2 regions of the Desulfurobacterium thermolithotrophum DSM 11699 genome follow, and region 1 is predicted to be linked to the other one. Evidence: riboswitches for the same ligand, from Rfam matches in the RefSeq annotation. Region 1 holds a riboswitch; the other holds the start of a gene.
The links. Region 1 has a riboswitch for cobalamin ahead of DESTER_RS00530 (helical backbone metal receptor). Riboswitches for the same ligand answer to the same signal wherever they lie in the genome.
Positions count from the first base shown of each region.

Region 2: another riboswitch for cobalamin. It lies ahead of metE (5-methyltetrahydropteroyltriglutamate--homocysteine S-methyltransferase); the one in region 1 lies ahead of DESTER_RS00530 (helical backbone metal receptor).

Region 1 covers NC_015185.1:86,954-98,868, forward strand. Annotated here, with positions in the region: gene DESTER_RS00485 (ATP-dependent helicase) at 1-572, shown strand, start outside; gene DESTER_RS00490 (pyridoxal-phosphate-dependent aminotransferase family protein) at 595-1,743, shown strand; gene DESTER_RS00495 (FKBP-type peptidyl-prolyl cis-trans isomerase) at 1,776-2,198, shown strand; gene DESTER_RS00500 (flavin reductase family protein) at 2,198-2,782, shown strand; gene DESTER_RS00505 (type II restriction endonuclease) at 2,784-3,686, opposite strand; gene DESTER_RS00510 (DNA-methyltransferase) at 3,686-4,561, opposite strand; gene pyrF (orotidine-5'-phosphate decarboxylase) at 4,581-5,279, opposite strand; gene DESTER_RS00520 (homoserine dehydrogenase) at 5,282-6,565, opposite strand; gene alaC (alanine transaminase) at 6,574-7,782, opposite strand; cobalamin riboswitch at 7,853-8,040, shown strand; gene DESTER_RS00530 (helical backbone metal receptor) at 8,072-8,848, shown strand; gene DESTER_RS00535 (FecCD family ABC transporter permease) at 8,836-9,744, shown strand; gene DESTER_RS00540 (ABC transporter ATP-binding protein) at 9,731-10,477, shown strand; gene DESTER_RS00545 (TonB-dependent receptor plug domain-containing protein) at 10,481-11,915, shown strand, end outside.
Region 2 covers NC_015185.1:233,186-245,100, forward strand. Annotated here, with positions in the region: gene DESTER_RS01270 (M99 family carboxypeptidase catalytic domain-containing protein) at 1-783, opposite strand, end outside; gene DESTER_RS01275 (L,D-transpeptidase family protein) at 753-1,814, opposite strand; gene nrdD (anaerobic ribonucleoside-triphosphate reductase) at 1,855-2,388, opposite strand; gene nrdD (anaerobic ribonucleoside-triphosphate reductase) at 2,390-3,934, opposite strand; gene DESTER_RS01290 (radical SAM protein) at 3,934-4,668, opposite strand; gene metE (5-methyltetrahydropteroyltriglutamate--homocysteine S-methyltransferase) at 4,602-6,767, opposite strand; cobalamin riboswitch at 6,893-7,077, opposite strand; gene DESTER_RS01300 (GNAT family N-acetyltransferase) at 7,169-7,378, shown strand; gene DESTER_RS01305 (class I SAM-dependent methyltransferase) at 7,452-8,234, shown strand; gene DESTER_RS01310 (ribonucleoside-diphosphate reductase subunit alpha) at 8,452-10,749, shown strand; gene DESTER_RS01315 (ribonucleotide-diphosphate reductase subunit beta) at 10,789-11,823, shown strand; gene cobC (alpha-ribazole phosphatase) at 11,896-11,915, shown strand, end outside.

The DNA of each region.
Region 1 (11,915 bases):
AAGGAGAAGATCTTTACTTAGAGTTTTTAAGCACGATTACTCTTTCTTCTGACCAGGATGAGTTAGATGAAGAAGATGAAAAGGTTACTCTCATGACCGTTCACGCTTCAAAAGGTTTGGAATTTCCCATTGTCTTTATCACAGGACTTGAAGAAGGTCTTTTCCCTCACATAAAAAGTCTTGATACAAAGGAAGAGATAGAAGAGGAAAGAAGACTTTTTTACGTTGCAATAACAAGAGCTAAAAGGCTCCTTTCTCTTTCCTATGCTAAAAAGAGGAGAAGTTTTGGAAGTTATAAGGATACGAGAAAGTCAAGGTTTTTAGATGAAGTCCCGACACATCTAATTAAAGAGGTAAAAAGAAAAGTTGCTAAAAAAGAAAGTGAAAGAAGAAACGCTATTGATTTTGAAGTTGTCCAGAAGAAAAAACCTAAATTAGTATTTCATCAAAAGTTTGGAAAAGGAGTAGTAAAGAGAGTAGAAGGAGTTGGAGAAAGTGCAAAAGTGACTGCTTTTTTTGCTAATTATGGAGAAAAAACAATAGTCATGAAGTTTTTAAAAGTAATTGGATAAAAATTATACTAGGAGGTTAGCTTTGAAACCGATAAAGCAAAGACTTTTAACACCAGGTCCAACAGTGGTACCAGAAAGAGTTCTTGAGGCTTTGGGAAAATCTACTTTGTACCACCGCTCTCCTAAGTTTAAGGAAATTTTTCTTGAAGCAAGAAAAAGACTAAAAAAACTTTTTAGAACAGAAGGAGAAGTTCTCATTCTTACGTCTTCAGGAACTGGGGCAATGGAAGCTGCAGTTACAAATCTTTTTAATCCTGGAGATAGTGCAGTTGTCGTTGTTGGTGGTAAGTTTGGAGAGAGATGGAAAGAGCTCTGCGAAACTTTTGGGGTAAAACCAATAGTTATTGAGGTTGAGTGGGGAAAAAGTGTTAGATTAGAGGATATTGAAGAAGCTTTAAAAGCAAACTCAGACGTTAAGGGCGTTCTCGTTCAGATCTGTGAAACTTCCACAGGAACAATACACGATGTCAAAGGTATTGGAGATCTCCTTAAAAATTATCCTGACGTTCTTCTTATAGCAGACGGAATAACAGCCTACGGGGTTTATGACATTCCTACAGATGAGTGGGGAATTGATGTTGGAATAACAGGTTCTCAGAAAGCTTTGATGACACCTCCAGGACTTGCAATTATTTCTCTAAACGAAAAAGCACAAAAAAGACTATTAGAAGTAGAAACAAGAAGCTACTACTTTGACTTAAAAAAGGAACTTAAGAAACAACAAAGTGGACAAACTGCCTATACTGCAGGAGTAAATCTTGTTGTTGCTTTAAATGAAGCTCTTAAGATGATCGAAGAAGAAGGACTTGAAAACGTTGCAAAGAGACACGAAAGACTTGCACAAGCCACAAGGGCTGGTGTTAGAGCTCTTGGACTTGAACTTCTTTCTGAAAATCCTGCAAACGGTGTTACAGCAGTTCTTTCACCAAAAGGAATTAACGGTCAGGATATCGTGAAAATCGCTAGAGAAAAATACGGAATTACAATTGCCGGTGGTCAGGAACATCTGAAAGGGAAGATTTTTAGACTTTCTCACATGGGATACGTTGATATATTTGACATCCTGACAGGCCTTGAGGTTGTTGAGTTTGCACTTTATGAGCTTGGATACAGAAACTTTAAGTTTGGTGATTCAGTATCTGCAGCTATGGAAACTTATCAAAATCTATAGTATAGTGGTTAAAAAAATTTTAAGGAGAGAAGATGAATTACATCTACACAGTTGAGTACACTTTAAGAAACTCCGAAGGGAGAGTAATTGACACAAGCCAGGGAAGAGAACCTTTCAGGTTTGTAAGTGGAAGAAACGAAGTAATTCCAGGCTTTGAAAGGGAAGTTTCCTCAATGGAAGTTGGTGAAGAGAAAACTTTTACACTTTCTCCTCAGGAAGCTTACGGAGAAAGAAGAGAAGAACTCATAGAAACGTTACCAAGACAGTATTTTCAGGGAGTAGAGCTCCAAAAGGGAGGCGTTCTTTACGGTCAAACTCCAGATGGACAAACAGTAATGGTTACAGTTCTTGATTTTAACGATGAAACTGTAACTATAGACCATAATCATCCTCTTGCAGGAGAAGCTCTTACATTTACAGTAAAACTTCTTAACAAAGAGGAGTTTAACGGCTAATGAAAGTAGCAAAAGTTGGGGAAACCGATCAGAAATTGATTAGTAAACTTATTTTCAATACAGTTGTTCCAAGACCCATAGCCTGGATTACAACCGTTTCAAATGAGGGAGTCGTTAATCTGGCTCCCTTTTCCTTCTATAATGCAGTGACAACGAAGCCTCCTATAGTTGTTGTCTCAATCGGAAAGAGAAAAGATGGAACCCGAAAAGACACCGGAAGGAACATCAGGGAAACTGGAGAGTTTGTAATAAACGTTGTCAGTGAAGAGTTTCTCAATAAAATGGTTGAGACAGGGAACGACTTTCCACCTGAAGAGAGTGAAGCCGAAAAGATTGGGATAGCTCTTGAACCCTCCTTGATGGTTAAACCTCCAAGGGTAAAAGGTGTTCCAGCAGCCCTTGAATGTAGATGTCAGGAAATCGTTGAAATTGGCGATACGCCAATGGATTTGGTTATTGGCGAGGTTGTTGCAATTCACTATGAGCCTTCTATCCTTGAAACTCAAAAAGGAATTGTTGGAAGACTTGGTGGCAAAAGATACTGCATTGTAAGAGAAGAAATAAATATTTCCGATTTGGATTAAATTAATTTTTCGTTTCTTTTAGAATTACTTCTTTTAGACATCCTTCTTTCAACATTTCAAGGTTCAAAAGGTAATTTGATTTCTCAAAGTACTCTATTAGAGGAGCTTTTGCTGAGAGCCAGCCTTTTCCATCAGTGATCCATACAAAAATTATTTCTTGTTCCTTCCAGAATTTACTTATCTCTATGTATTCACCGGCAGTGGATTTTAACTTTGAACCTCCTCCGGAATAAAAGTTTACTTCAATGAAAAATAGGGTATCCTGGTAAAGGACAGCAAAATCAATTCTTCTATCAGCTTTATCCAGCTTAACTTCTAAATTCCATTTTTTCTTTATTTTTTCTCTATTAGCTTGAGAGATAAAATCAGCATTCAGCTCGTTTGTAATGTCCCTTATGAAGAATTCAACAATACTCTCCATCAATTTTCCTGTTCTATTTTTTCTACCGTTACTATCAAGACCTACTTCTACTCCAAAGACGTAATCTGCAACATTTTTTATTTCTGTTTGAAAAACTTCTTTCAATCCGCATTTGACAAAAAACTCAACTATTTTGTCTATTTCTCCTTCTGAGTATTCTTCCTTTCCAAAGTTGAAGTTTCTGTATTGAAAGCTTTTTATATCTGTTAAAAGTTGAATTCTATTTTTCCGTAGAGCAATCAGATAAGGAATAGCTCGAGTAACCTTAGGATACTCACGTATAAGAGATTTTAATTCATCTTCTAAGTTTTTCTTTCCAATCAAGTAATCTAAAAGATGAAGTTCTTTTTCTATCTTTCTCAAATTTTCTCTAACTTTATTCCAGTTTACAAAATAATCCCATGTATTAATGTTGTCTTTTAGAGTTCTGAAAAAATAATCAAAGAATTTTTCTGTATTTCCATAGAGATTAAGGCAAGACATTATGTAAATACCCCTTCAAAGTAATTGTTGGCGTCGTATTCTATTTCCTTTTCTTCTTTGAGAAATCTTTCACGATTTATTTGCTTAGCTTTGAGCTCATCTTCTATTCTTGGTATTGCAAGGTCTTTAAGATATTCTTCATTAAAGTCTATTCCAACGAATCTCCTTCCATATCTAATAGCGACTACTCCGGTTGTTCCGCTACCGCAAAACGGATCGAGGACTATATCGCCCGGTTTAGTTGTCAAGAGGATGATCCTTTTTAACAAAAGTTCCGGTTTTTGAGTAGGATGTTTTCCATATCTTTTTTCCCATTTTTTAGGAGTAGGTATTGCCCATACACTTCTCATTTGTTTATTGGGTTTCTTAAGTAAATCTTCTTCCCAACTTCCGTTCTTGGCAAGATCATAATTAAAAGTGTGTTTAGCTTCTTTCTTTTTCTTTGCCCATAAGAGAGTTTCATGACTTGCAGTAAACATCCTACAACTTAAGTTGGGAGAAGCATTTGGCTTATACCAGCAAATTTCATTTATTATGTGCCAACCTTGTTTCTGGAGAGAAAATCCACAAAGATAAATGGAATGATAAGTTCCGGAAATCCATATAGTTCCGTTTGGTTTTAAAATTCTTTTACACTTTTCTATCCATTGATAATGAAAATTAAAATCTTTCTCAAAACCTTGGCTTCTATCCCACTCGCCTTTATTTACACTTACTCTTTTTCCTGCATGGCATGTAAAACCATCATTAGAAAGGTTATACGGTGGATCGGCGAATACCATATCAACAGATTCGTCAGGTATCTTATCAAGGACATTTAAAGCATCATCAAGGTACAATCTGATGCCTTTACGTTTGTAATAAGCTTTTAACAAACCAAATCCTCCTCAAGAATTACGAATTTATCTCTTCCAGTATTTTTTCTGCTGCCTCTTTTGGGTCTTCCGCTCTTGTTATTGGTCTTCCAATAACCATGTAATCGGTTCCCAGTTTCACAGCATCTGCTGGTGTTACGATTCTCTTCTGGTCATCCTTTGATGCCCAGGCCGGTCTGATTCCAGGAGTAACGGTCAAAAAGTCTTCTCCAAGGTTTTCTTTTATTTTCTTTACTTCCATTGCTGAGCAGACGATACCGTCGAGTCCCGCCTTTTTTGCCAGCTCTGCAAGTTTTAGGACCTCTGTTTCAACATCTGTATTAATTCCGATTTGTTTCAAATCCTCATTTCCCATGCTTGTGAGGATTGTAACAGCAATGAGGAGTGGTCTTTCAACTCCAATTTTTTGAGCATATTCTTTGTTGAACTCAGCTACCGATTTCATAAACTCAAAACCGCCAAGAGCGTGGATGTTGTACATCCAGACACCGGCTTCAACTGCTACTTTAGCAGCAGATTTCACAGTATTTGGTATGTCGTGGTATTTAAGATCGAGGAAAACTTTACAGTTTTTATATGAAATTTCCTTTACTACTTCTATTCCGCACCTTGAAAAGAGCTCCAATCCCACTTTAAAGTGGCTTATCTTCCCTTTTATCCTGTCAACCAATGAAAGTGCTTTTTCCTTAGAGTCAAAATCAAGTGCTACTATTATCATTTTCAAAGCTCCTCTATCATGCAAACAAATGTTGGTTTTAAAATAACGTCAAGTTTGTCTATCTCTTCAATTGCTTTTTGAACATTGCTCTTACAGGCTGGATGAGTTGTCATTACAACAGGAACACCACCGTTAATGTTGATGCTCTTTTGAAGAGCCATCTTTATACTTATTCCATAATCTGCAAGGATTTTAGAAATTTTTGCAAGAACTCCTGGTTTATCAACTGCTGTAAATCTTAGGTAAAAACTTGAGATAAACTCTTCAGGAGCTTTTATCTTAGGTTTATCACCTTCTTTAAAGAGACATTCTGGAACAAAGTATTTATTTCCAATTGCAATATCTACAATATCACTGACAACTGCGCTTGCAGTTGGCTTTTCTCCTGCTCCTTTTCCGTAGTAGAGAGTATCTCCAACGAAGTCTCCCTCTATCAGACAGGCATTGAAAACGCCGTTAACGTTTGAGAGAATGTGGTCTTCTGGAATCATTGTCGGATGGACTCTAACTTCTAACTCTTCATCGACGAGCTTTGAAATTGCAAGAAGCTTTACTTTGTAGCCAAATTCACGGGCGAGCTCTATATCAACGGGTGTAATGTCTTTTATTCCTCTAACATAAACGTTTTCAGTCTTTACCCATCTGCAGAACGAGAGTGTACTGAGGATTGCTATCTTGTGAGCAGCGTCGTACCCTTCTACGTCAAGTGTTGGGTCTGCTTCAGCATATCCCAATTCCTGTGCTTTCCTTAGAGCTTCATCAAAAGTTATACCTTTTTCCGTCATTTCAGTTAAGATGTAGTTGGCAGTTCCATTTATAATTCCGTAGATTCTTTTTATTCTATTTCCTACTAAGCCCTCTCTTAGAGCTTTTATAACAGGGATTCCTCCTCCAACACTTGCTTCAAATTTAAGAGAAACTCCCTTTTTCTTTGCTTTTTTAAATAATTCTTCTCCATAATCTGCAAGTAAAGCTTTATTCGCGGTTACAACGTGTTTTCCTTTTTCTATTGCAAGAGAAACAATGTCCTTTGCTATTGTTGTTCCTCCAATTAGCTCAACAACAACATCACACTCAATATTGAGAGCTTTAAATCCATCATCAACTATTTTCTCCTCAGGGATTCCAAGCCTTTTTACTTTTTCAACATCTCTATCTGCAACAAAAGCTATTTCTATATCCTTACCTATTCGCTCACTTATGACTTTTTTGTTTCCCGTTAAAAGTTTTACAACACCACTTCCAACGGTTCCACAACCGATAATTCCAACCTTTAAGCTCTCCATACTATCTCCTAAACATTTATGTTTCTTAGTCCATATTTTTCAAAAGCTCTCTTTATTCCTCTAATTGCCTGCTTAATTCGGAGCTCATTTTCAACAAGAGCAAATCTTACGTACTTATCTCCATACTCTCCAAATCCTATTCCTGGAGAGACGGCAACTTTACCATCAAGAAGAAGCATTTTGGCAAATTCAAGAGATCCCATCGACTGAAACTTTTCTGGAATTTCAGCCCAAACGAACATAGTAGCCTTAGGTTTTTCTACTTTCCATCCAATTCTGTTTAAACCTTCAACAAGGACATTTCTTCTTCTTCCATAGACCTTCCTGTACTCTTCAACACAGGATTGATCACCTTTTAAAGCAATAATTGCAGCTATTTGTATTGGTTGAAACATTCCATAGTCAAGATAGCTTTTCATTCTATAAAGAGCGTGTATTATTTCTTTGTTTCCAGCTGCAAAACCTACTCTCCAGCCGGCCATTGAGTAACTTTTTGAGAGTGAGTAAAACTCAACAGCAACGTCTTTTGCTCCTTTTACCTGAAGAATACTGGGAGGTACGTATCCATCAAAAGATATTTCTGCATAAGCAATATCTTGAATAACTATGAGGTTATTATCCTTTGCAAAATCTACAATTTTTTCAAAGAAAGGAAGATCAACACATGCAGTTGTTGGATTATGTGGAAAGTTTAGAATCAAAAGTTTTGGTCTTGGCCAGCTCTCTTTATAGGCCTTCACTATTGATTCGAAGAATCCTTCTTCTTCTCCAGGAATTAGTGGAACTGACCTAACGTCTCCTCCTGCGATGATTATTGAGTAAGGATGAATTGGATATGCAGGACTTGGAACAATAGCAACGTCTCCAGGATTTATGAGGGTAAGGGCAAGATGAGCAAGTCCTTCTTTAGAACCGATTGTTGTTATAACCTCTGTTTCCGGGTCAAGGTCGACGTTGTACTTTCTCTTATACCATAAAGCTAAGGCTTCTCTTAGCTTAAACAGCCCTTTAGTTTGAGAATAGCGATGATTTTTGGGATTTTGAGCAGCTTCACAGAGTTTATCAACTATGTGTTGAGGAGTTGGCAGGTCTGGATTTCCCATTCCAAGATCAACAATATCCTCTCCTGCACGTCTCATTTTAGTTTTTAGGTCGTTTACAACTGCAAAAACGTAAGGAGGAAGCCTATCTATCCTTGCAAACTGAAACTTTGACATTTTTCACACTCTCCAAGAATATAGATTTTAGAAGTAAGAGTTATTTTACCTAAAAAAAAGCGTAAATTAGTATAATCTCTCTTGCGCAGGTGAACGGGAAGTCCGGTGAAAGTCCGGCGCTGTCCCCGCAACCGTGAGCAGGGAACAAATAATGGGCTTTAACCACTGGAGAGTGTGGGTGGAAAGCTCCCTCTCTGGGAAGGTTAAAGCCTATTTAACCCTGCGAGCCGGGAGACCGGCCTGCGCTGAGATTCTTTTGTCCTGCGGGGGGTCGGGACAAGGAGGAAGGGTGAGATACTTTCTTGCTGTTTTATTAGCTTTACTTCTTGTTTTACCGGCTTATTCATTTAATAAGGTAGTTTCTCTTTCACCGGCAATAACTGAAATTATTTACTACGTTGGAGCTGATAGCAAACTTGTAGGTGATACTGTTTTTTGTGACTATCCTGATGACGCGAAAAAGAAGGTTAAAGTAGGTGGTATTGTAAATCCTAATGTAGAAAAGATTTACTCTCTACATCCTGATCTTGTAATAGCTTCAAATCTTACTCCTAAAGCAACTCTTAAAAAACTTGAAACATTAGGAATTAAAGTTATTGTTTTAAGACTTATTTCCTTAAAGGATATAGAAAATGCTATAGAAGTTATAGGTAATACTCTTTCTAATAATGGAGAAGTAAAGAAAAAGGAATTCATAAAATCTTTAGAAAAAAAAGCAAAGACTTTATCTACTTGCCTTAATGGGAAAAATTTAATCATTCTTATTTCCTTTCAACCTATTTATGTTGCTGGTAGTAAAAGTTTTATTGGAGAGATTTTTAGTTTAAGTAAGGCAAAAGTTGTTCCTGATATTTCTTTTGGAGTTGTGTCAAACGAATTTATCGTTATGAATAAGCCGGATTTAGCACTTTTGTCCTTTAAGGGAAATAAGCTTAAATTGGCAGAAAAATTTTTAAGAAAGTTTTCTATAAAGTCTATTTTTGTTACTCCTGATAATCTTTTACATCCAAGTCCCAGGATTTTAAAAAGCCTTGAGGAAGTGGAGGAAAATATTTGCAGAAAATAATATTACTGTTAATTGTGATATCTTCTTTTGCTTTTTCTTTATTTTGGAACCTTTCGGCGTTTGACAAAACTATTTTAATCGACATTAGACTTCCAGAGCTCTTATTAGCTTTTTCTGTTGGAGGACTCCTTGGAATGGGAGGGGGTATTTTCCAAGGAGTCTTTCGAAACCCTCTGGCAGATCCTTACATTTTAGGAGTTTCTGCCGGAGGGGCTTTAGGAGCAACGATAAGTGCATGGCAGGGAATAAATATAGAATTTGGAGCTCTACTTGGAGGACTTTTAACTGTTTTTCTCATTTCTATAGTTAGCTTTTTTCTCATGGATAACCTTAAGATTCTCCTTTTTGGAGTAGGAATTAATGCTTTTCTTTCTGCTTTTATACTATTTCTCTTTGCAGTAATTCCTTTTTATTCTGTCCAAGATGCTTTCTTTTTTACTCTTGGTTACATTCCCTCTATAGAAATAGAAACTGCTCTTAGATATTTACTTCTCTCTTTACTTGCTCTTTTAGTTTTTTTGCCAGTAGCTTTTAGACTTGATGCTTTAAGCCTTGGAGATGAGCTTTCATTTTTTTCAGGAATTTCACCAAATAAAGAAAAGTTTTTCTACATCATTGTTATTTCCTGTTTTGTTTCTCTTTTTGTTGCAAAAGCTGGAATAATTGGTTTTGTAGGAATTGTTGTTCCCCATGCTGTTAGATTCTTAGGATTTAGGCTTTACAAGGAAGTTTTACCTCTGTCTTTCATCCTTGGAGGTAGTATTCTTGTTTTTTCTCAAGGGTTGGCTAAAAATATCTTCTCTCCAGTTGTCCTGCCTGTAGGCGTTATAACTTCTATCATAGGAGTTCCTGCATTTCTTTACATCGTCTGGAGGTACTCTGTTGTTAGAAGTTAAAAATCTCTCTTATCGAAATATACTTTATGATATTTCCTTCAAAGTAAAAAGAGGTTCAGTAGTAGGTCTTATAGGTAAAAACGGTTCGGGAAAAACAACTCTTCTTAGGTGTATCGGAGGGTTCTTAAAGTCTTCCGGCCTGATAACTCTTGATGGAGAAGACTTAAATAATTTTTCAACAAGAAAAAGAGTTTTAAAAGTCAACTATTTCCCACAAATATTGGAAATTTCCTTTCCTTATACAGTTTTTGAATTTCTACTATCTTCACTCGTTCCGTTAAAGGGATTTTTTCCTTCTTTGGCTGATGAAGATATTAAAAAGGTTGAATCTTATCTAAAGAAATTGAATATATACCATTTGAAAGATCGACTTTTTTCTACTCTTAGTGGTGGAGAAAGAATAAAGGTTCTCATAACAAGGCTTCTTCTTATTGACCCTGACGTTTATCTTTTTGACGAACCAGCAGCTTTTTTAGATGTTAAAGTTCTTCCATTCCTTGCTGAAATAATAGAAAAATTAAAAAAAGCAGAAAAAATAGTAATTATTACAGCGCATGATCTTAATTTTCTTGTTGATATTGCAGATCAATTTTTAGGATTAAAAAATGGAAGGCTTTTCTTTACTGGTGGAAGAAAGGAATTTCTTGAGAACGTAGAACATCTTTTTGATACTAAGCTCAAAGTTTTAAAGTTAAAAGAAGAAGTTTTCATAAAATCAAATCTTAGGAGGTAGAGAGTGAGAAAAAGACTACTTGTTCTTTCTTTGTTGCTGATTTCTGGAGCTTCTGCTGAAGAAATACCGGAAGTACAGGTAACAGCTACAAGAGTAGAAGTTCCTGTTGAGCACGTTGGTGATGACGTTGACATCATTACTCAGGAAGAAATTAAAAAGTATGGATTTACAAGTATTGCCGATGTTTTAAAGTATGTTGCAGGGGTGCATATTAGCTCAAATGGTGGTTTTGGACAGACGACAAGTGTTTATATGCTTGGGCTCCCGACAAAGTACATCTTAGTTATGATTGATGGCGTACCGGTAAATGATCCAAGTAGTATAGATTCTCAAGCTAATTTTGTTTACATAGACTTAAATAATGTGGAGAGAATAGAAGTTCTTAAAGGAGCTCAAGGAGCTCTCTATGGTTCTGAGGCAATTGCTGGGGTAATCAACATTATTACTAAAAAACCAGATAAAAATGAACTTAAGCTTAATTTTGAAGGTGGTAAGTACAAAACATTTAAAGAAAACCTTTATTCAGCACTTAAGCTAAAAGATGGATATTTGTCTTTATCTTTTGAAAACTTTAAAACTAATGGATTTAGCGCTACTAACGATAAATCACCAAATTATGAATCAGATAGCGATAAGTATAGCTATAGAAGTGGTTGGATAAGTTATGGTTGGAATTTAACAGATACAGTTAAGATAACTGGAAACTTTAAGCTCAAAGAAGGAACTGTAGAGTATGATAGTAGCTGGACTCCAGATGCCTATACAACTTATAACAATTATTTTGCTGGAGTTAAAATTGATAAGATCTTTTCTGATAACTTTATGATTACAACTAAGCTATCAAATAATAAAGAAGTTAGAAATTATGGAAGAGATATTATCGGAATTACACGCTATGTTTCAATTCAGCCCATTTATTATTTGTTAGATAACCTATTTTTGACAGGTGGGATTAACTACAAACAAGAGATAACAAATACTTCAGGAGCTCCTAACCTTCACACAAAATCAGCATTTTTTGAAATTCATACAGATTATTTAGGAGTGCATAATACCTTTGCTATTAGAAGGGATTTCCATAGTCAGTTTGGAGCTAAAACTACTTATAAGGTATCTTCAGCTTACGACTTTAAAGAAACAGGAACAACTTTAAAGGGCCAATATGGAACAGGTTTTAAAGCTCCTAACATTAGCCAACTTTATGGATATGGAGGAAATCCAGATCTTAGACCAGAAATAAGTGAAGGTTGGATATTAGGAATAAAGCAAGGTATAAACTTTCAAAAACTTAATGGAAATGTTGAAGTTAACTACTTTAAAAATCACGTTTGGGATATGATTGACTGGTATCCTCCAGGTTCTTGGACTGGTAGTTATAGGAATGTTAATAAAGCAACTACAGAAGGTGCTGAAGTTAAAATTAATGCTGATATTACAG
Region 2 (11,915 bases), 150 kb from region 1:
AAGATTAAAGATTCTAAAAAACTCTTTTAACATTAAAAGATGCGTTTTTACTTTTGTTTCAAGGTTAGGTAGCTGTTTTGAAGCTTCAAGACAGTATGCTTGAGTATTGCATTTTGAAAGACAATAATAAGTTAATGATCGTCTTTGTTCAGGATGTTTTGTATTTTTTGAAAAAGTATGAGTATTAAAAACGGGAATCAGCCACTTTTTATTTCTAATTTTATTGTTTACTAATCTTGACACAGTTCTTGCAATCTTTCCAAGCTCAAAATTTTTGTATCTTTCTTCATCTATTACTATACACTGTCCCCAAAATCTTTTGTTTAAAATATGAAAACCAAAGCCATCGTGAAGCGAAAGAACAACATCAGGTTTTATCTCTTTTATAAGCTTTTTGAGTTTAAGAACGTAAGGATAATCTGGATCCTTTTTAGAAAGCTTTGCAAACTTTCTATTCATATCTCCGTTGTAACCTCTAACATTGGCAAGAATAGAGATAAAGTTACTTCGAGGAGCGATAAAGAGCTCTCCTTTTTCTACCTTAACTTGTCTTAAAATTTCAGCACTTTTGTAAGCTCCTGGTTCATTTCCATGAATTCCACCAATGAGGAGAATTCTTCCTCCTTTTCTTTTTCCCTGCAAGTAAGTGGTTTGAAATTTAATTTCAGGAAGAGTGACATGAATTCCTTTCCTAACAGTTCCAAAAGCATTTTGAGGGATAAACGGCAAAAGTGTAGAAACCCAAATTCCTTTTATAAATTCTCTTCTCCCAAGATTTTCCATTGTTTTCCTTCTCGAACGATATATAAAAGTTTTTTCCCTTTAGAATGAAAATTGTTTGATTTATACTCAAAATCAATATTTGCTACGTAGAGATTTCCAAATTGTAATACTCTTCCATCTTTGGATAGCGATAGATTAAAAATTTTAATTTTTATCCACTTTTTTTGTTTTGTAATTCTTTTCTTATACCTAATCCAGTCCTTATAGTTCCCCTTTTTCCAAACAAAGTGTTTTGAATAAAAAGAAAAATAGCTTTTGAGGTTTTTAGGAGTGTTTTCCCATGCTTTTTTCCATCTTAGAATGAAGCTTAAAATAGATTTTTTTTCGTTTATATATTTTTTTCTTTCTACATAGTTAACTGTTGTTACAACTATAACAGGGGTTAATTTAGGATCTATAAGTTTTTTAAGTTCTTTGAGATATTCATTTTTTAAAACTATACATCCATTTGTGCTATGTGGAGGTCTGTTGGGATCATTAGTACCGTGAATCCAGATTCCATGACCATTTCTCTTTAAAACTTTCTTATCTATCAGATTCGGATAATTTAAAGGAAAAGCTCCTATTCCATAAAGCTTTGGAAGATTTGTCCTCCAGTATAGGGGAAAGTAAATTCCTTCTGGTGTTCGAAGATCTCCTTCTTCTAATTTATCTCCTAGTTTTTTTCCTGTTATACAAGGAAATTTCTTTATAACATGGGGAATACTTTTATCCATTTTGATTACGTATAAAATTTCTCTAGTTTTATCGACTATAATTGCGTTTATAGATGGAGGTAAAATAAGAACGTTAGATATAAGTCTTTTTGGATAAGCCTTTTTTATAAGTTTTCTGACTTCTTTACTTTCTCCAGCATAAGAAAAGAGCAAAAGCTGTAGTTTAAATCTCTCTTCTGGAGAAAGATTTCTTATTTCTTTTGAAATTTCTTCAGGCGTTAAGGTATCTAGTTTCTTAACTAATCCGTACAAGCTTTCTCCTCTTGCAGTTAAAAAGGAGAAAGCTAAAAGAAAAACTAACAAAAACTTTAACATTTAGTTCCCCATTGTCTAGAATTTGGGGGAATTTTATCAATTATATAATTGAAGATAATTCATTAACAATTTCTTCAACGTCTTTTTTCTTTACCTCCTTTCTCGTTGCAAAGTCTTCAATTCTTCCTGAAAGCCAAAATAAATACTTAGCATTTTTGAAATTTTTCTCTATTTTTCCTCTCATTACGGGTCTAAAGTAACCTATTGGTCTAGACCACAAAGTTACGTCTTCAGAATCACATCTTTCGCACTTTGTTTTTCTGCCAACCATTTTATGACCGCATTTATTGCATGTTGTTAAAAAAGGAGTTTTTGTTAGATATTGGATAGGGAAGTTTTTAATTATGTTAAAGATTAATCTTTCTTGTTCTTCTGGTTCCATTTCTTCAGCTGTGAAAATATGGAATATACTTCCACCTGTAGCATAGCTTTGAAAGTGGGAATTTACGTCTATTTGTCTTAGTAAATCTCCTTCTTGAAAAGGTGCTTGAAAACCAGAAGTTAAAAATACCCTTTTTGATAGGGGATCACCATTAACAAATATCTTAGCTTTCACTTTCTTAACAGTTTCCATTTCAGCCTCCTACAACTTCAAAAATTCTCTCCCCAAACTTTTCAAGGGATTCTCTTATAAATTGGTTAAGGATAGGATCGTTTGAAATCTCAGGTGATTTTTCTCCATTAAGAATATCAGCAACTGCATTTGCAAACTGAAGATCTTTTTCTGCCATCCTGCAGGCCGCATTTTCGCTTGGTGCATACTCTAAGGAGTATAAAACTCTATCCTTTTCCATAAATTGATGAAGCTTTTGATATAAGTATTGAGCTATTTCGTGAGCATATTCTTTAGCATCGTCATTAAAAAGTCCACCTTCAAACCCTGCATTTACCATTCCTTCATGAACACCTACTACTGAAAATATATTGAAAAGAGAATGATCATCTTTCTGATAGAAAGAAAGGTATGGGTAAAGATCCTTCCAGTGTTTTTTAAGCCAAACTCTTTTTCTTTGAAGTGCTTGAGCACCAATATCCATCGTATAGTCTATCATTCTTTTAAGAAGTTCAAAGTCTTCTTTTGCTAAGAAAAGGAGTCTATTCATATTTATTGCATAAACTCCTATACCACCTACTCCACTACCTGAATGAAACGGATTAGAACCTGTAACAGCTTCTACTTGAGAAATGTCAAATAACATCCTGCAACAGTTACTATAAATCATTCCCTCGTCAAAAGGTTTAATGTAAGGATTCTTTTCTCTATAGATAGAAGGTTTTTCAAAAGGTTCTTTAAGATAGTTTTGAATGTAAAATCCTCCAAAGTATTCACTTTCTTTAAGAAGCAATTTCCAAGCAGGATTATTTCTATCAAAGTCTTCTGTAACGTTGACAGTTATTAGTGGAAACGTAAACGGATTACCGTCTGCATCTCCTTTTCTCATAGCTTTTATAAAAGCTGTATTTATTCTGTCGAAATAGTGAGAAGGAATCTGATTATAGGTAATGTCAAGAAGTTGCCCTGCATAAACAATAGGTTCGTGTTTCAATCTGCTATTAGGCTTTCCAAAGTCAAGTGTTATATTAGAGAAGGGAGAGTTTCCACTTCTAAATGGCAAGTTTATGTTATAGAGGAACTCTTGCCAGAGATTTTCCAGCTCGTAATCTGAATAAGTTTTCTTTTCTATCTTTTCAAGGTGGTATAGGTATCCTGCAGCAACTGTAGAGAGATCGTTTAAAGAAGTTGCACCAGATACCTCTTGAGCAATAAGACAGATAAGATTTGCACACTGCATAAAGAGAGTTTCTAATCTTTTTGGAGGAGCTGCTCTTCTTTCATTCTTTGCATTGCTACGAAGACCGTAAAACGCAATGTCTTTAGCAGACAATCCAATACAGTAAGCACTCAAGCGATAAGTTTGATGGTGATATGCCCACCCTTCTTCGTGATGAATTCTTACAGGTAATCCTTTATATACAACATCAAAAAGATAATCCTTCATTACTTCGCCAGTCACAACATGTTCTAAAACAGGAACTCCTCTAACAAAGTTGGCATTATTCCTTGAAATATCGTCGTTTTCGATAAATAAATCGATGAGTTTGAAATACTTGTTGTGCATTATTCTTCCTCCACAGGATAAAACGGATTGAATTGGTGTGGAGAGAATTCTAACAATTTTCTGATCTCATTTTTATCTTCTTCCAAAAGTAGTGGATACTCTACTGTTCTAAAAACAGTGTACTGTAAAGGATTTTTCTTTATTATTTCTAATGATGTCATTAGTTTTTCAGAATAATTCAAAACTGCTTCATCGTCTACATCTTCTGTGGAAAAGAGAACTCTCTTAAAGCGTTTTAGTTCCTGAGGGGTGTATCTAACTTTGAGAGGAATTTTTATATCCAAAGCAAAACCATTAACTACTTTTTTTTCTATCAGTCTTTGAATTACTTCTGGATTTGTTCCATTTGTATCAACCCTAACTGAGAATCCTAAAGATCTTATAAACCTTAAGCCTTCCTCGAGTTTTTTTTCTAGTGTTGGTTCCCCTCCAGAGATAATGATAAGCTCAACTCCTAAAGCTTTTAGCATTAAAAGTTTCTCTTTTAGTTTTTTGTAGCTTAATTTTTCCTTTTTTCCTTTATATTCGTTGTATCCGTGGCGATTATGACAGTGATAACAGTTAAGATTGCAGAGATTGATCTCTGTATAAAGTACAGCTGACTGGATGCCAGGTTGGTCTCTAAATGTAATTGGAGTTTCAACATCAAGAAAAAGGGAGACCTTTATTAGGTCTTCCTTAACTTCCTTGCGACCGTTATCATGTTCTTTAAAGCTGGAATTACTTCTTCCCATCTTCTTGTCTTCAATCCACAATCAGGGTTTATCCAGAAGTTTTCCTTAGGAATTACCTTTAGAGCTCTTTCTACAATTACTTCCATCTCTTCAAGAGATGGAACGTAAGGAGAATGAATATCCCAAACTCCAAGACCTATTTGTCTGTCAAAAGCAACTTTTTCAAACGTTTCTATGATATCACCTTTTGATCTTGATGCTTCTATTGAAATTACATCAAAATCCATGTCTACTATGTAATTTATGATTTCTCCAAACTCAGAGTAGCACATGTGAGTGTGAATTTGTGTCTCAGGCTTAACTGAAGAGTGGCAAAGTCTAAATGACTTTATGGCCCAATCAAAGTACTCGTCCCAGTTCCTTTTCTTGATTGGAGCTTTTTCTCTAATTGCTGGCTCATCGATTTGGACAATCTTGATACCAGCTTTTTCGTAGTCCTTTATTTCGTCTTTAAGAGCAAGTGCTATTTGGTAAGCAACTTCTGAAGTTGGAATGTCCTCTCTTACATAACTCCAGGCAATGATTGTTACGGGTCCTGTAAGCATACCTTTAACAGGCTTTTCTGTTAGACTTTGAGCAAAGACTATTTCACTAATTGTCATCTGTCCATCTCTTTCAACATCTCCATAGATAATAGGTGGACGATAACATCTAGTTCCGTAAGAGATTACCCAACCGTTTCCTGTTGTTGCAATTCCTTTCATTTTTTCGGCAAAGAATTCGACCATGTCTGTTCTTTCAAACTCACCATGAACAAAGACATCAATATCAAGATCTTCTTGAATTTGAATAGCTTTTGCAATCTCTCCTCTGATAAATGTCTTATAGTCTTCCTCAGAAAGTCTTCCTTTTTTGTAAAGAAGTCTCACTCTTCTAACTTCTTCTGTCTGTGGGAAACTTCCAATTGTTGTTGTTGGAAAGAGAGGCAGGTTAAGAACTTCTTGCTGTTTTTTAATTCTTTCTTGGTAACTTGGCTTTCTAACAAAATCTTCTTCCTTTAAGCTCTTAACTCTTTCTCTCACTTTAGTTATTTCTCCAAAGGAGCTTTCAAGCTCAGCAACCCACTCTTTAGCTTCTGCTTCATCCCCTGAAAGGATTTGAGAAATTAACTGAAGCTCTTTGAGTTTTTCTTCTGCAAAAGCTACCTTTTTCAAGAGCTCTTCTGGAAGAGTTACACCTAAGAGATTTACAGGAAGATGAAATAGTGGTGCAGCATTTGTTACAACAACATCAAATTTCTTAGAAAGCTCGCTGATAACCTCAGCTGTTTTAAAGAGGTCGTTTCTCCAAACGTTTCTTCCATCAACAACACCAGCAAAGAGCTTTTTACCTTTAGGGTCAATTTCTCTAAGCTGAGCTAGGTTTTCGCCTCTGTCGTGGGCAAAGTCAACGCCAACTCCAGAAACTGGAAGATCAAAAAGCTTTTGAAGACAATCAACACTATCATAATAGGTGAAAATGTTAATTTCAGCATTAGCTTTTTCAAAAGATTTGTAAGCATCTTGTATGAGGTTCCACTCTTTTTCTGTTAATTCCATAACGAGGGCTGGATCTTCAAGGTGAACAGACTCAAATCCTTTCTCGTTTATGTACTGGACTACTATTTCTGTAAGTTCTTTTAATGCTTCTTCAAAATACTCTTGGGGAAGATTTTTCGAAAGCTTTAAAAATGTAAAAGGAGCTATTAGATGAACATTTTCTCTTGCTCCTTCGTGTCTGTTCCAGACTGGAGTTGTCACTTTAAAACATGGTTTCTTTCCTTCAAAGTCTGGAACTAGATAGTGGTAGTTTGTGTTAAACCACTTTGTCATTTCAAGGGCGTCTTTACCTCTACAGAGGTTAAAGTACTCATCAAGAGTTTCAGCTTTGTAGACTCCAAAAAGAAGAGCCATATCGAGCATCGGATCGTAGAGGGTCATTTCCCCCTGTGGATGGGCATTAACGTACTTTTGGTAGGTCTCTTCTCTTTTTCTATTGAGCTCCTTAATGCCCGTAAGAAGCTCTTCTTCTGTAACTTTCTGCGCCCAGTATCCTTCTATTAGGCGCTTAAATTCTCTCTGCTTTCCAAGTCTTGGAAAGCCGTAAGCATACGTTTTCATCTTTTCTACCTCCTGCGGTGTTTTGTTTTAAACACCTGCAGGAAGCTCTAAGGCGGGAAAAGAAAAAGGAATACCCTCTTCTTTCCCGCGCCCCGAACCCCCGCAGGACGCGAAGGGGTAGGAGTTTCTCCTACCCATCACGGGCCGGTCTCCCGGCTTGCAGGGTTAAATAGGCTTTAACCTTCCCAGAGAGGGAGCTTTTCACCCATACTCTCCAGTGGTTAAAGCCAGAAAAACTCCTGCTCACGGTTGCGAGGACAGCGCCGGACTTTCACCGGACTTCCCGTTCACCCGTGACGGGGGTCAATTTAGGACAAATTGGCAGAATAATCAAATCTGATAGAGAAAAAGATAGACGTGTGGTAAATTTTGATTAGAAATAATTATAGATGAGGTATGACTTGGAAATAAAAGTAAAAGTCAAAAATGGAAAAGTGTACACAGAGCTTAAAAGTGGAGAAGAAGCTTTTATAACTTTTAGAGAATTAGAAGAAAGGAAAGTAATTATAGTCACTACAACTTATGTACCTGTAAACTATAGAGGTAAAGGTATAGCTGCTAAGCTTTCAGAAAAACTTGTTGAATTTGCAGAGAAAAAAACTATAAGATAGTACCTCTTTGCTCTTATACTCAAAAGTACCTTGAGAGGAAAAAGCCAAATCTCATAGCTAAATAGGAGAAGTTATGGAAGTTGTTGTTACAACTGATAGAAAACCAACTCCAGAGATGAGAAGTGAAGGGAAGAAACTGTCTAAGGAACTCAAGACGGTATATGTAAAAAGACGCCATAGAACCATCGAGTCCATAAAAAAAGAGTTTGGAAAAAACGTACTTGTTGTTGGTAAAGATTTAAATCTTACACTTCATACGCTTAACGGCAAAAAGCTCTTTTTCCATCCAGGTCTATTTAAGATTAGACTTTTAAACTACATATCAACAGGTTATGAGGCGATGATTGAAGCTATGGATTTAAAGGAAGGAGAAACTGTTCTTGACTGTAACCTGGGACTTGCTCAAGATGCTCTTCTTTCAGCTTTTGTGTCAAAAAGGGAAGTTATCGGCATTGAAAAAGAACCGGTAATTTATGAAATAGTTAAAAGGGGGCTTAAAACTTATAAACCGAGAGGAAAATTAAAAACTGCCGAGTTTGCTTTTAGTTTAGTGAAACCTTTTAAGGGAGATAACTACCAATTTTTAAAGCAGCAGCCTGATAAATCCTATGATGTAGTTTATTTTTCTCCAATGTTTATTAAGCCAAAGTGGCACTGTGATGTTATGGCTCCATTTAGGGAAGTTGCGGTGAAGGATTTTATCTCTCCAGAGACTTTGAAAGAAGCAGAAAGAGTAGCTAGAAAAAGAGTTGTTATAAAAGTAAATAAGGGTGTAAAAGACCTGTTCCCTTATCTTTCAGACTATCAGCTAAAAGAGAGCTCTACTAATGTTGAATATCTCTATAAAATTTTGTAAGGAGCTCTGTAGTGACCCCTTAAGATGATTTTAAAGCTTATCTCTCTTTTCTTTTCGTTAGAAAAAGTTATAGCTAATTTTTTGAAATTAGAAATTTATTGCAAATAAAAATTTGTAGACGCACTTACTTTATTCAGATTCTTGAAGTTGTTAAGCCCCTTCACTCTTTCCTCAAATCTTAAAATTTTTCATTTAGAAAAGATGACTTGGAGGATAGATGCGAAAGATTTCTGTCGTTAAAAGAAATGGCAGTAAAGAACCGCTTAATATAGAAAAAATTAGAAAAGTAATTAATTGGGCTGCAAAGGGATTAGAAGTAAATACATTAAAACTTGAATCAAAATTAAAACTTCATTTTTATGATGGAATTACAACTCGAGAAATTCATAAATCCATAGTAAACACAGCACTTCAGCTTACAACTCCAGAAGAACCGGACTGGAGAATCTTAGCTGGAAGACTTTTCATCTTTAATCTTTACAAGGAAGTATCCATAAAAAGAGGAACCTCAAAACTTGCATATATTGGTGGTGGAAAAGAGTACCTAAAAGTCCTAAAAGACCTTGTAGAAAAAGGTTTATATACCAACGAGATTTTCAAAAGTTACTCTGAAGAAGAAATAGTTAAAGCTGGAGACTATCTAAAGCTTGAATACGATTTTCTATACGACTATGCAGGAGCAAATCTACTTGCCAAAAGATACCTATGTATATACGAAGACTATCCGATAGAGCTCCCTCAGGAAATGTATATGTCAATAGCTTTAATGCTTGCTAAAGACGAATCTATAGATAAAAGAATGACATTAGTTAAAAAGTTTTACGACTTGATAGCTGGTAAGAAGCTATCTTTAGCTACGCCAATTCTTATAAACTTGAGACGTCCAAACGGAAACCTTTCTTCTTGCTTTATTACTGCAATGGACGATAGTCTTGATTCCATTATGTATACTGCAAATCAAGTCGCGCAAATATCAAAAAGAGCTGGTGGAGTTGGAGTAAACTTATCAAGAATTAGAGCTCAAGGTTCTTGGATTAAAAAAGTCTTTGGAGCAAGTGGTGGAGTAGTTCCATGGATAAGAATTCTTAATGACATAGCTGTAGCTGTAAACCAAGAAGGCAAAAGAGCCGGAGCTGTTACGGTAGCTCTTGACGTTTGGCATCTTGACATTTTCGATTTTCTTGAACTAAAGACAGAAAATGGTGATCTAAGAAGAAAAGCTTTTGACATATTTCCTCAAGTTGTGATTCCAGACCTTTTTATGGAAAGAGTAAAGAAAGACAAAGATTGGCTACTTGTTGATCCATATGAGGTAGAAAAGAAGTTTGGCTTTAGGCTATACGAACTCTGGGGAGAAGAATTTGAAAAAGCCTACGTACAAATAGAAAAAGAAAGCTATAAGTTAAAGCTAAAAAAGAAAGTGAAAGCTAAAGAACTCTTAAAAGAAATCCTTAAAACCCAAGTTGCAACAGGACTTCCATACATTTTCTTTAAAGATACTGCAAATAGATTAAATCCACTTAAACACGATGGCTATATCGGAAATGGAAATCTCTGCATGGAAAGCTTTTCTAACTTTAGACCTTCAAAGAGCTTTAAAACAACTTTAGAAAAAGGAAAAATTGTCAGCAAAGTAGAAAAGCCAGGACTAGTTCATACGTGTAATCTTCTTTCTATAAACCTTGCAAACATAGAAAACGATAAAGAGCTTGAGGATGTAGTAAGAACTGCTGTAAGAATACTTGATAACACTATCGACCTTACAACTTCACCAATTTTGGAAAGTAAACTTCACAACGACCGTTATAGAACGATTGGAATTGGAACGCTTGGGCTTGCAGATTACCTTGCTAAAAGAGAAATACCTTACGGGAAACAATCTCTTAATTTAATAGATGAGCTTTATGAAAAAATTGCTTACTACGGAATAGACGAAAGCATAAATCTTGCAAAGGAAAGAGGAAAATTTCAAGCTTTTGAAGGCTCAGATTGGAGCAGGGGAATAATTATTGGAAAAGATAGAGAGTATCTTTTAAAGAAAACTCATCTAAAAGAAAAATGGCTCACAGTTTTAGAAAAGCTTAAAAAGTATGGAATTAGAAATGGTCAACTCTTTGCAATAGCTCCAAATACAAGTTCTGGACTCTTGCAGGGAGCAACTCCAGGAGTACTACCACCCTTTAGCAGGTTCTATATTGACAAAAACCAAAAACAAGCAGTTCCGATATGTCCGCCTTACCTAAAGAAAAAGTTTTGGTTTTACAGAGAAAGCAAGTTTTTAAACCAAAAAGAAGTAATAGATGTTATCTCCACAATCCAAAGGTGGGTTGATAGTGGAATTAGTATGGAGCTCCTTTTTAACCTTAACCTTGGAGTAAGAGCAAAAGACATTTTTGAAACAGTCATTTACGCTTGGGAAAAAGGTATAAAGACCATCTACTACGTTAGAACGATTCAGAAAGATAGTCAAACAGCAATTTCTAAGAAAGAAGAGTGTGTAGCCTGTGCAAACTGAGTAATGGGGGAAATAATGGCTGATATTAGAAAAGAGCTCATGAAACCAAGACCAATTTTCAACCCGAACGGAAACGATGATCCTACAAAAAGGGGAATACTTTACGGAAATACCACCAACATCTTTAATCTTAACGACGTTAAGTATGAGTGGGCTACAAAGCTTTATAGAGTTATGATGGCAAACTTTTGGATTCCCGAAACAGTTGATCTTACTCAAGATGTTTTAGACTATAAAGAGTTGACTGAAGATGAAAGACAGGCTTACGATGAAATACTTTCCTTTTTAGTTTTTCTAGATTCTATTCAGACAACAAACATTCCAAATATTGCAGCTTATGTTAAAGCTCCTGAAATAACAATTGACCTTTCCATTCATGCCTATCAGGAGGCTATCCATTCTCAAAGCTATGGATATACGATAGAGTCTGTTATTCCCCCGCAGCACAGAGAGACTGTTTACTATTGGTGGAAAAAAGATCCAATACTTTTTGAAAGGAACAAATACATAGCTGATATTTATCAGAAGTTTCTTGAAGAACCAACAATGGAAAACTATGGAGAAGTTCTTGTAGGAAACTATCTTCTTGAAGGTCTTTATTTTTACAATGGCTTTATGTTTTTCTATAACCTTGCATCCCGCAATCTTATGCAAGGAACAGCTGATATTATTCGCTACATAAATAGAGATGAGCTAACTCACGTTATTCTATTTGAGCACTTTATGAAAGACCTGACAGATGAAGAGTTTAAAAAGTATTTACCTAAGGACAAGATTTATGAAATGTTTAAGGTAGCAGTTAACCAAGAACAAAGATTCAGTAAAAAAGTTATTGGAAACAAAATCCTTGGAATGAATGAAAAGTCTATTGAAGAATATACCTACTATGTTGCTAACAAAAGATTAAAAGCTCTTGGACTTGATCCTATATTTCCTGATACTCCAAATCCTTATGAGCATCTTGAAAGAATTGCAGACACAGGTGGAGAAGGAAACGTTAAAGCTAACTTCTTTGAGGCTACAGTTACCTCTTACAATCAAGCAAGTGCTGTTGAAGGTTGGGACGAAATTTAGAATTCACTATTTTTAACTTTATTATTTTTAACTTTATAATTTTCAATTCAAAAATATCTAAAGGAGTGAAAAATGCCAAGAATCATATTAGT